Regions from separate parts of the Nesterenkonia sp. NBAIMH1 genome, predicted to be linked through region 1. Evidence: riboswitches for the same ligand, from Rfam matches in the RefSeq annotation. Region 1 holds a riboswitch; each other region holds the start of a gene.
What was found. Region 1 has a riboswitch for S-adenosylmethionine ahead of FS388_RS08650 (PLP-dependent transferase). Riboswitches for the same ligand answer to the same signal wherever they lie in the genome.
Positions count from the first base shown of each region.

Region 2: another riboswitch for S-adenosylmethionine. It lies ahead of FS388_RS03335 (methionine ABC transporter ATP-binding protein); the one in region 1 lies ahead of FS388_RS08650 (PLP-dependent transferase).
Region 3: another riboswitch for S-adenosylmethionine. It lies ahead of FS388_RS04610 (ABC transporter ATP-binding protein); the one in region 1 lies ahead of FS388_RS08650 (PLP-dependent transferase).

Region 1 is NZ_CP042335.1:1,814,652-1,817,916, reverse strand. It holds gene FS388_RS08655 (homoserine O-acetyltransferase) at 1-719, opposite strand, end outside; gene FS388_RS08650 (PLP-dependent transferase) at 792-1,919, opposite strand; SAM riboswitch class IV at 1,990-2,106, opposite strand; gene FS388_RS08645 (FAD/NAD(P)-binding domain-containing protein) at 2,141-3,265, opposite strand, start outside.
Region 2 is NZ_CP042335.1:708,291-711,555, forward strand. It holds gene FS388_RS03325 (Gfo/Idh/MocA family oxidoreductase) at 1-662, shown strand, start outside; gene FS388_RS03330 (flavin reductase family protein) at 855-1,394, shown strand; SAM riboswitch class I at 1,491-1,606, shown strand; gene FS388_RS03335 (methionine ABC transporter ATP-binding protein) at 1,614-2,489, shown strand; gene FS388_RS03340 (methionine ABC transporter permease) at 2,489-3,163, shown strand; gene FS388_RS03345 (MetQ/NlpA family ABC transporter substrate-binding protein) at 3,212-3,265, shown strand, end outside.
Region 3 is NZ_CP042335.1:992,272-995,536, reverse strand. It holds gene FS388_RS04615 (aliphatic sulfonate ABC transporter substrate-binding protein) at 1-518, opposite strand, end outside; gene FS388_RS04610 (ABC transporter ATP-binding protein) at 606-1,445, opposite strand; SAM riboswitch class I at 1,457-1,556, opposite strand; gene FS388_RS04605 (hypothetical protein) at 1,689-2,318, opposite strand; gene FS388_RS04600 (endonuclease/exonuclease/phosphatase family protein) at 2,428-3,265, opposite strand, start outside.

The DNA.
Region 1 (3,265 bases):
GTGCGCCCGAAGCGTTCATGCAGGTCAGCGCCGGTGCGGTAGGTGATGTGCGCGATGCGGCGTGCCAGCTGCAGCCCTGCCTCCGGACGGGGCCCGGCGTAGTAGTCGCCTCCGTGGAAGTGCCGGTCGTTGCGGATGGCAAGGACCTGCGTCTGCCCGAAGGCGATCTGCTCCGCCGTCGAGGCTGCGCCGCACGCGAAGACCCCCACCCCGTCGACCAGGTCGGGGCAGGTCGCAGCCCATTCGAGCGCCCGGGCGCCTCCCATTGACCCCCCGATGACCGCATGCAGCCGCGACACTCCGAGCTGCTCCAGCAGGCGGCGCTCGAGATGCACAGAGTCGCGGATCGTCACAAAGGGAAATCTGGAGCCCCACGGCACCCCGGTGCTGTCCGGTGAGCCGGGGCCGGTCGAGCCGTAGCACCCGCCGACCATCGCCGGGGCGACCACGAACCATGTGCGCGTATCGATCGGCCGACCGGGTCCCACGAGCGACTGCCACCAGCCTGCTTCCGGGTCCTGGCGCGTCGACGCCACATGGGAGTCCCCCGTGAGGGCGTGAGCGACGAGCACAGCATTGTCGCCTGCCGCGTTGAGGGTGCCCCAGGTCTCGTAGGCCAGGGTCACCTCGGGCAGGTGCCCGCCGGTCTCGAAGTCGTAGGCGCCGACCTCGGCGGCGCTCAGCGCGCCGGGCCGGTGGTGGCCGTAGTCGTTGGCCAGAGGGGCAGCCGGCGATCCCGCGCCGCGGCCGGGCGCACCGCCGGCAGAGTTCTGGGTCAGCACATCAACACCTTAGGCCAGGGCTCCCGACGCGGCGTACGCGTCATCGGCGACTGCACACGCTTCCAGCGATGCGTCGAGGTCCGCGATCAGGTCATCAGCATGCTCCAGGCCCACGAACAGCCGCACCATGCCCGGCCGAATGCCGGCAGCATCCCGCTCATGGTCGGCGAGGCGGGCATGGGTGGACCCTGCGGGGTGGTCGGCCAGGGCACGGATGCCGCCGGTGCTCCCGCGCCGGGAAAACACCCGCAGCGCTCGCACAAGCTCTTGAGCGGCCTCGTGCTGCGCCTGCGCGCTTCGGCCTGCCCTGACCTCGAAGGCCAGCGCCGCGCCGACGCCGGCAGGCAGGTAGTCCCGGGCGCGCTCCGCGCATGGGCTGGTCTCCAGTCCGGCGTAGTAGGCACGGTGCACCCCGGGGCGGCCCTGAAGGTGCTCGGCGATCCGCTGGGCGGTCTCGTTCTGCTGGCGGACTCGCGCTGCCAGGGACTCGAGCCCTCGGATCACCTGCTCGGCGACCACGTCGGGCAGCCGCACCTGCTGCGGGTAGCCGGCCGGTGCGCGTGTGAGCTGCTCCCGCGCAGCGGGCTCCACTGTGCCGGCGTCGACGATCACGCCTCCGGCCTGACCGCCGCGTCCGGCGAGCAGATCGAGGCTGGTGTGCACCACAAGATCCGCGCCCTGCTCCACCGGTCTGGCCAGGAAGGGGGTGGCGAGGGTGTTGTCGATGATCAGTGCCGCGTCGGCCTGACGGGCGAGCTCCGAGATCTCGGCGAAGGCGAAGACGTCGCCCCGCGGGTCGGCGATGGTCTCTCCGAGCAGCGCAGCTGTGCTGGGACTCAGGTGGGCGGCCCAGGAGGCGGCGTCGTCGGGATCTTCGACCACCTCGGCGTCGACGCCGTAGCGGGGCAGGAGCGCGACGAAGGTCTCCCGGTTCCCGGCGAACATCGATGGGGTCACCAGGACGCTGGTGCCGGGCTCGGCGACGTGCAGCACGGCAAGTGCCAGGGCGTCGGGCCCGTGCGCGACGGCGCGCGCCTGGTGGCCGGATTCCAGCGAGGCGAGCGTCTGCTCGAGTGCGGGAGTGGGGGCGTCGGTGTCAGCGGCAGCCTGCAGCAGCCGTGTTTCGAATTCGGTCATGAAGGTTCCTCGTGTGTCCTTTAGACCTGCTCCTGCGCAGTCTGCCGATCGAGGCAGAGCGCGCTGGAAAGGTCCGCGCTTGCCGGCCCCGGCCTAGGGGTCGGCCAGGTCATCACCCGGGGCACCCCACCGCGAACTGGAGGGTTGCCGGCCAGCAAACCGGGGTTTGACGCTGGCACTCTTGACCTTGTCCCAAGTGTGCCGGAACCAGGCGGCGACATTCAAGTGCGGTGCGCGAGGTCCATCACGTGAGCAGCCGCAGCCTCTGCGTCGGCCAGAGTGCTCGCCGTGGTGCGCGGGTCGCCTCCGGTCTCGGCAGCGATGGCCGTGCCCCACTGGGCGGAGGACAGCTGCAGGCCGAGGACGTGGATCGGCTGGACCTCGCCGGCGGTGCTCAGAAGGCGATGGGGGCTGGGGCTGACGTCGAAGCCCTTGTGCTCGGCACCTGCCAGCACGGCGGGCCGCGCTTCTCCGCTGCGCAGCAGCGTCCGGATCAGGGGCTCATCCGCCTGTCCCACACGGTTGGGCGGCATCATCGCTTCGATCAGGTGCGAGGCGGTGTGCTGCACGTCGGGCACCTGCGGGGATCGGGCTGCGAACAGCCCGGCGGAGGAGTCCACGGCGAAGATCGGGCTGGGACCGAGCACCTCGATGAGGCCTGCCCGTACCAGGGCCGCCATCTCCTCGGTCCGCTGGACGGGGGCGCCGGACGCGAGGCCTTCGGAGAGGGGCTCGAACCACGGCTCGATCTGCGCGGTCCGGCTGGCTTCGTCGACGAGGCCCTCCGTGAGCACCGCCTTGAGCGCGAACCGCGCAGCGTGGAGCGTCTTCACAGCAAGCTTCTCGGGGGATCCCTCGGCGGCCGCCGAGGAGGCGGCGTCCTGCTCCAGCCAGTCGAGCACGGCGGCGCGGTGCTCGTCCCGGTCGGAGAATCGACGACCGTGGAAGGGGGCTGCGTAGGCCCTGGGGTCGAAGGTGCCCGCCCCGCCGAAGGAGCTGTAGGTGGCCTGGACGTCGGCCATGATCAGCGGAAGCAGGTGCTCTTCGAAGTCGAGTGGTCCGTGCTGCTGGGCCAGTCCGCGCACGGCCTCTGGGCTGAAATGGGTCAGCGCCGTGCCCTCAGGCAGAAATCCCGGGGCCGTGGTCTTGGACCGGTATGGGGTTCCTCGCCGCGCACCGGCGATGAGGCGCGGCTCCTCCCCGGAGGCGATGTACTCCAGCTGCTGGCCCGGAGCGGCGCCCGGGCGGGTGCGGAACCGGCCTCCCCGCCCGACGGTGACGGCGATCATGAGGTCGAAGAAGTTCAGCCCCATGCCTCGCACCAGAATGGGGGCGGCGGCTGGGAG
Region 2 (3,265 bases), 1.1 Mb from region 1:
GCGCCGCGGTCCAGGTGGGCCATCAGCGCAGGCTCGACGCCGGCTACGTCCAGGCCAAGCGGGCCTACGAGAACGGGGACCTCGGCTGGCTGCACACGATCCGTGCCATCACCGCCGATATGCGGCCCCCTCCCGTTGAGTTCATCGCCGGATCAGGCGGCCTGTTCCGCGACTGCTCCGTGCATGACTTCGACGCCCTGCAGTGGCTCACCGGCCAGCAGATCGTCGAGGTCTGCGCGCGGGGGTCCAACAACGGCGACCCCGCCATCGGCGAGGTGGGGGACGTGGACTCGGCCACCGCACTGATCACCCTCGACGACGGAACGCTGGGGTCGGTGTCAGCGACCCGCTACAACGGAGCGGGCCACGATGTTCGCCTCGAACTGCACGGGTCCGCCGGCACGGTGCACGTGGGACTCGACGCGAGCTACTCGGGAGTCTCCGCGGAGCCCGGGTTCGTCTTTCCCGCCGACATCCCGCACCGCACGTTCCATGAACGGTTCGCTGAGGCCTACCGTGCGGAGATCCGAGCCTTCGTGCAGCTCGCGCGCGGAGAAGGCCCGAACCCCTGCCCCGCGGCGGAGGCCGTGGATGCGTCACGGGTCGCCGATGCCGCACAGCTGTCCCTTGAGACAGGCCGAGCCGAGCGCGTGCGACGATGAGATCGCCCCAGGCGAGTCCGGCAGGCATCAGCGCACCGCGGTGTCCTCCGAGCTCGGAGGCGCCCGTGGGGTCTGTCTCGGAATGTGACAGGCGTTTTGCCCGCTCTGACGGCGCGGACGTAGTCTCGGGAATGAACATTTCGACCGGCTCTGCGGTCTGGCTGCCGATACGAGCGATGGGAGTTGATCGGTATGATCACCGCTGCCCGTGATGACGGCGCCGAAGACATCCCCGCGCCTGCGGAGTTCGACCCGTTGGAGCTCAGAAAGGCCCTGGGGCAGTTCCCGCAGGGCATCGTCGCGGTGGCGGCCGAAGTCGACGGACACCCGGAAGTCCTCGTGGCCTCCAGCTTCACCGTGGGGGTCTCCCTGGAGCCCCCGCTGGTGACCGTCGCGGTGCAGCACACCTCCTCCACCTGGCCCAAGCTGCGTGACCGGGCGTCCCGCTTGGGGATCTCGGTGCTGGGTGCGCAGCAGTCCGAGCTCACCCGCCAGCTGGCCTCCACGGATCGTGCCGGCCGCTTCCACGGGGTGGAACGCAGGATCGACGGTGAACGGGCGCTGGTCCTGGAGGGCTCTCCGCTGTGGTTCACCACGCGCATGCACAGCCAGTTCACCGCCGGCGACCACGACGTGGCCGTCCTGGAGATCCTCGACTTCGGCTACGACGAAGCCTCCGAGGGGCTGGTCTTCCACCAGAGCCGGTTCAAGGGCCTCACCCCGCTGGAGTGAGCTCAGCAGCCTCACCGAACAGGTCGGCGCAACGGCGCGCAATATATGTGCTCGCATTTTGTTCATGCGCGGCGTGTGAACGTAGAGTCTCCGCTGTAACCATCCAGAGCGACTGAGGGACCTGGCCCGACGACGACGCAGCAACCTGGATCTCCGCATTGCCCTCATCGGCTGCGGGAATCCTTCGGTGCTAACGCCAGGACCGATGGAGAGTGCTTCATGATTTCGCTACGCCATGTCTCGACTGCCTTCGCGGCTCGCGGCAAGGAGCCTGTCCGGGCGGTGCAGGACGTCAGCCTGGAGATTCCCCGCGGCAGCATCCAAGGCATCATCGGATTCTCCGGCGCCGGAAAGTCCACCCTGCTGCGCAACATCAACCTCCTGGAGCGCCCCACGGAGGGCGAGGTCTGGGTCGGCGGCACCGAGCTGACCGGGCTGAAGCACGAGCAGCTGCGCCAGGCCCGCCACCAGATCGGCATGGTCTTTCAGGGCTTCAACCTGGTCAACAACCTCACCGTGGCCCAGAACGTGGAGCTCTCACTGAAGTTCGCCGGCCAGAAGGACAAGAGGCAGCGCCGGCGTCGGGCCGCCGAGGCGCTGGAGATCGTCGACATCTCCCCCAAGGCGAAGAACTACCCCGCCCAGCTCTCCGGCGGCCAGAAGCAGCGGGTGGCCATCGCCCGCGCGCTGGCCACCCAGCCGGACGTGCTGCTGTGCGATGAGCCCACCAGCGCCCTGGACCCCTTCACCACCGCCACCGTGCTGCAGTACCTCGCTGACGTGAACCGTGAGTTCGGAATCACCGTGGTGATCGTCACCCACGAGATGGAGGTCATCAAGGCCTTGGCGGACCACGTAGCGGTCATGGAGGACGGAGCTGTGGTGGAGCAGTTCCCCGCCGCAGAGCTCGGCCGCGAGGACTTCGCCCCGAGAACCTCCATCGGGCGGTATCTGACCTCCGACGGCATCAGCGTGAATCGCGACGGCCGCACAGTCCCCGCCGCCGCGGCTGAGGATGATCAGGACACCTTCGAAGAGATCGCCGACGAGCGGGACCAGAAGATCTTCGCCGCCGTCGAAGGGGGTGTTCGCTGATGAACCTCCAGCTCATCATCGACCGCATCCCGGAGATCAACCACGCGATGCTGGAGACGTTCGCCATGATCGGGGTCTCCATCCCGCTGGCAGTGCTCCTGGGCACCCCATTGGGCATCTGGCTGTGGAGCCACGCCCCCGGCGGGCTGAAGCCCACGCCCAAGAGCCACACGGTGGTCTCTGCGATCGTCAACATGGTCCGCTCCTTCCCGTTCCTCATCCTGCTGATCGCCCTGATCCCGTTCACCCGGTTCATCGTGGGCACGTCGGTGGGAACGGCCGCGGTGATCGTTCCCCTGACGATCAACGCCATCCCATACTTCGCGCGTCTCGTGGAGCAGAACATCACACAGCTGGGCTCCGGCGCCGTGGAGGCCTCCCGAGCGATGGGTGCCACCAGCGGGCAGATCATCCGCAGCGTGCTGCTGGTGGATGCCAAACCCGCCCTCATCGGCTCCATGACCATCACCACGGTCAGCTTCATCTCCTACTCCGCGATGTCCGGCCTGGTGGGCGGAGGCGGCATCGGCGACCTCGCCATCCGCTACGGCTACTACCGGTACGAGACCGAAACCATGATCGTGGCCTGCATCCTCATGGTGCTCCTCGTCAGCATCGTCCAGTACGGCGGCACCCGCATCGCCCGCATGACGGACAAACGCGTCTCCGCCTGAGAGACATCCCTCACTCGCCCCGCAGAGCAGCAGAAAGAGAACACCCCTATGCCTTCTTCCGTCCACCGTGCCCACCCTCGGCTCCTCAGCATCGCCGCCCTG
Region 3 (3,265 bases), 820 kb from region 1:
TGCAGGGCCTGAACCTCAATGTCGTCGAGGGAGAGGCCCGCCTCGTCCAGCGAACGGGCGAGGAAGAAGAACGGGTCGGTGGCCAGCGTCGCCGCCACGGAGGCGCCCTCGAGGTCCTCCACGCTCTCGATGTCGGAGTCTTCACTGGTGACCAGTGCGGACCACTCGGGCTGCGACTCCACGTAGAAGGTGTGCGTGTCGGCGCCGACGGAGCGGTTCAGCAGGGCGGCGGAGCCTGCGGTCGAGCCGACGTGCAGCTCATCGGCGCGGAGGTACTCGTTCGCCTGGTTGGAGCCGTGGGACTGGATCCACTGCACGTCGGTGCCGATCTCCTCCAGCTCCTCCTCCAGCCAGCCGTGCTCCAGGATCACCAGGGACAGCGGGTTGTAGGTGGCGAAGTCGATGTTCAGGGTGTCCAGCTCCCCGTCTGCGTCATCGCCGCAGGCGGACAGCGCGAGCAGCGCGGCTGTCCCGAGTGCGGTGACGGAGGCGGCGGAGCGGGAGAAGGAGGTGGGCATGGGGGAGCCTTTCAAAGTGTCGTTCGGCGAGGTGGGCGGACCTGTGCGAGGCAGGCCCAAAGAATGCAGAGGGGTGTGCGGGCGTGGTCAGTGGGCGTCGACGCCGAGGCCTGCGTACAGCTGCGACTTCAGCTCGGCCAGGTCGGCGGAGGCCCGATCGCGGGGGCGGCGTCCCGGCACGGTCAGCAGCCGCTTGGCGGTGGCTCCCTCGGCCGCGGCGCCGTCGTCCTTGCCCAGCAGAAGAATCCGGTCGGCCAGCTGCAGAGACTCGTCGACGTCGTGGGTGACGAGGAGCACCGTCGTCCCTGTCTGGGCGTGGATGTCCAGGAGCAGATCCTGCATCTTGAGCCGGGTGAGGGCATCGAGTGCGCCGAAGGGCTCGTCGAGCAGGAGAACGCCGGGCCGGCGTGCCAGGGCGCGGGCCAGCGAGGCCCGCTGGGCCATGCCCCCGGAGATCTCCCGGGGCTTCAGATGCGCGCGCTCGGCGAGCCCGACCAGCTCCAGCAGCTCGTCGACCCGGGCCCTGCCCTCGGCCTTGGACAGCTCGCGGGGCAGTCCGAGCTCAATGTTCCTGCGCACCGAGCGCCAGGGGAGCAGGCGAGGCTCCTGGAATCCGACGGCGGTGCGGTCGTCATAGGGCTGCACGGGCTTCCCCGCGATGGTCAGCTCACCGGTGAAGCCGGTGTCGAGACCCGCCAGGGCGCGGAGCAGGGTGGATTTGCCGCAGCCTGAGGTCCCCAGGATCGCGAGGACCTCGCCGGGGGCGATCTCCAGGCTGATGTCGCGCAGCACGGGGCGGCCGCCGAAGCTGCGGCCCACACCGGCGAACCGGACGTTCAGCGAATCGAAGGCGGCCTGCGGGGCGGCGGAATGCGTTGAGGGCTCCCCAGGCGAGGTCGGCGCCTCAAGGGTCGCAGAAGCAGTCATGCGAGAATTCACTCCCATCGTCCCTGGCATTAGCACCGAGCCCGCAGAGAAGCTCTGCAGTGGTTGCTGCGGCGTCGTCGAGCCAGATCTCTCAGCCGCTCCGGATGGATACGCCTATGACTGTACGCCAGAGCCGAGTCCGCGCACAAAAACCGGGTCACAAACGTCACACTGCGCGTCTGGGGCGGGGCGCGGCCCGCAGAGGACCACGCCCCGCCCCAGACGCGTCGTGGGGCTTGCCGCCTACTGCTGCCCGCGGGTCACGGGCCAGCCTTTGGAAGCGCTGGTGCTGCCCGTGCGCCTCCGCCCGGCGGTGTCCATCTCCTCGCAGATCTTCTTGATGGACGCCAGGCACTTCTGATTCTGCACGTCGGAGACGTCCTCGGGGTCTTCGCCTGCGTAGAGCCGTCCGAGCACGCGGCTGATGACCTGGTGCTCCTTGTCCTTGGGCATGTCCAGCACGGGGATGATCTTCCGCGGCACCGCTTCCTCGGAGACCTTCTGGGCGACCAGTGCCTGGACGGAGTCGACCATCTTCCGCTCGCCCGGGGGGATCGAACGGGTCTGGGAGCCGTCGTCGGGCGGCAGTCGGGTGGCGTTGACCTCCTCGCGCGCCTCGGGCGTCAGCACGACGAACGCCACCGGGATCGTGCCGGCTTCCGCGTCGCCGATGGAGCAGACGCCGGATTCGAGCACGCTCTCGTGCGAGTTCATGGCGTCACGGATGTCGTTGAGGTGAATCTCCTGGCCGTTGACGGTGATCTCGTCGTCGTGCACGGCTTCGAGATCCTCTTCGGCGGGATCGGTGCGGAACCGCGGCTCCTCCGTCGTCGCCCGATCAGGACCCGTTGTCGTGCGGTCTGTGGTGCTCATCGCTCGGCCTCTCCTCGAACATCATGCGGAGTGTGTCATGCACAAGGTGGCAGACCTGTCTGAGTGTGGCCTCAGCGTCTGGTCCATGCTCCCTCACACGGTCGTCGACTCATGAGGGACGGTCGAGCGTCGCCCGCACGGCCAGATGATCGGACGGAAAGGCGTTGCCCCTCTGGTCAGGGATGTGGCGCGCTGGACCCCCATAGTCGCAGAAGCCCTCATCTGCGGCGGTGTCGGACGCGTCTGCCGCCCCGCCCAGATGGTCCGCTGCGACCACGTTCAGACCCCTGGCGAAGATGAAGTCGATGCGATCGCGAGGCTCGGTCTCCAGGGACTCGATCTGGGACCAGGTCAGCCCCGGCGCCCGAGCGGGATCGGGATGCACTGCGCGGAACGCGTCGGTGAAGCCGGCCTTCAGGAGCGCGTCCGTGGCGGGCCACTGAGCCGCAGGACGGTGGGAGCCGTCCCAGTCCAGGGGTGAGGGAACGTTGAAGTCTCCGGCGATGATGACCGGCATGTCGCCGAGCTCCTGGAGGAGCCGATCGGTCTCGGCCAGGATCTGCTGCGCCTGCTGGGTGCGCTGGGCCTCGCCCGGCTGGGCGAAGACCGACTCGGCCGCACGGGGCAGGTCATCTCGTCGGTACGGGCTGTAGTCGGAGGAGGCCAGGTGGACGGACCAGGCCAGCACCTCGCCGAGACGCGTCTGGACAGCGGCTGCCGTCGCGAAGGGCTCCGTGCTGGTCTGCAGGAGCCGGATGGGGGAGGCGCTGAGCACAGCACAGTTGAAGTCCTGCTGGGCTGCGGTCATCCCCGCCGATCGCGCCAAGCGGATGCCTGCGGTGCCATAGCACTCCTGCAGGAGAACGATGTCGGCGTCCTCGGCCGCGAGCACAGCTGCCTGCTTGGCGGCGGAGTCGTCGACCTCTCTGCCGCCGAACCAGAGGTTC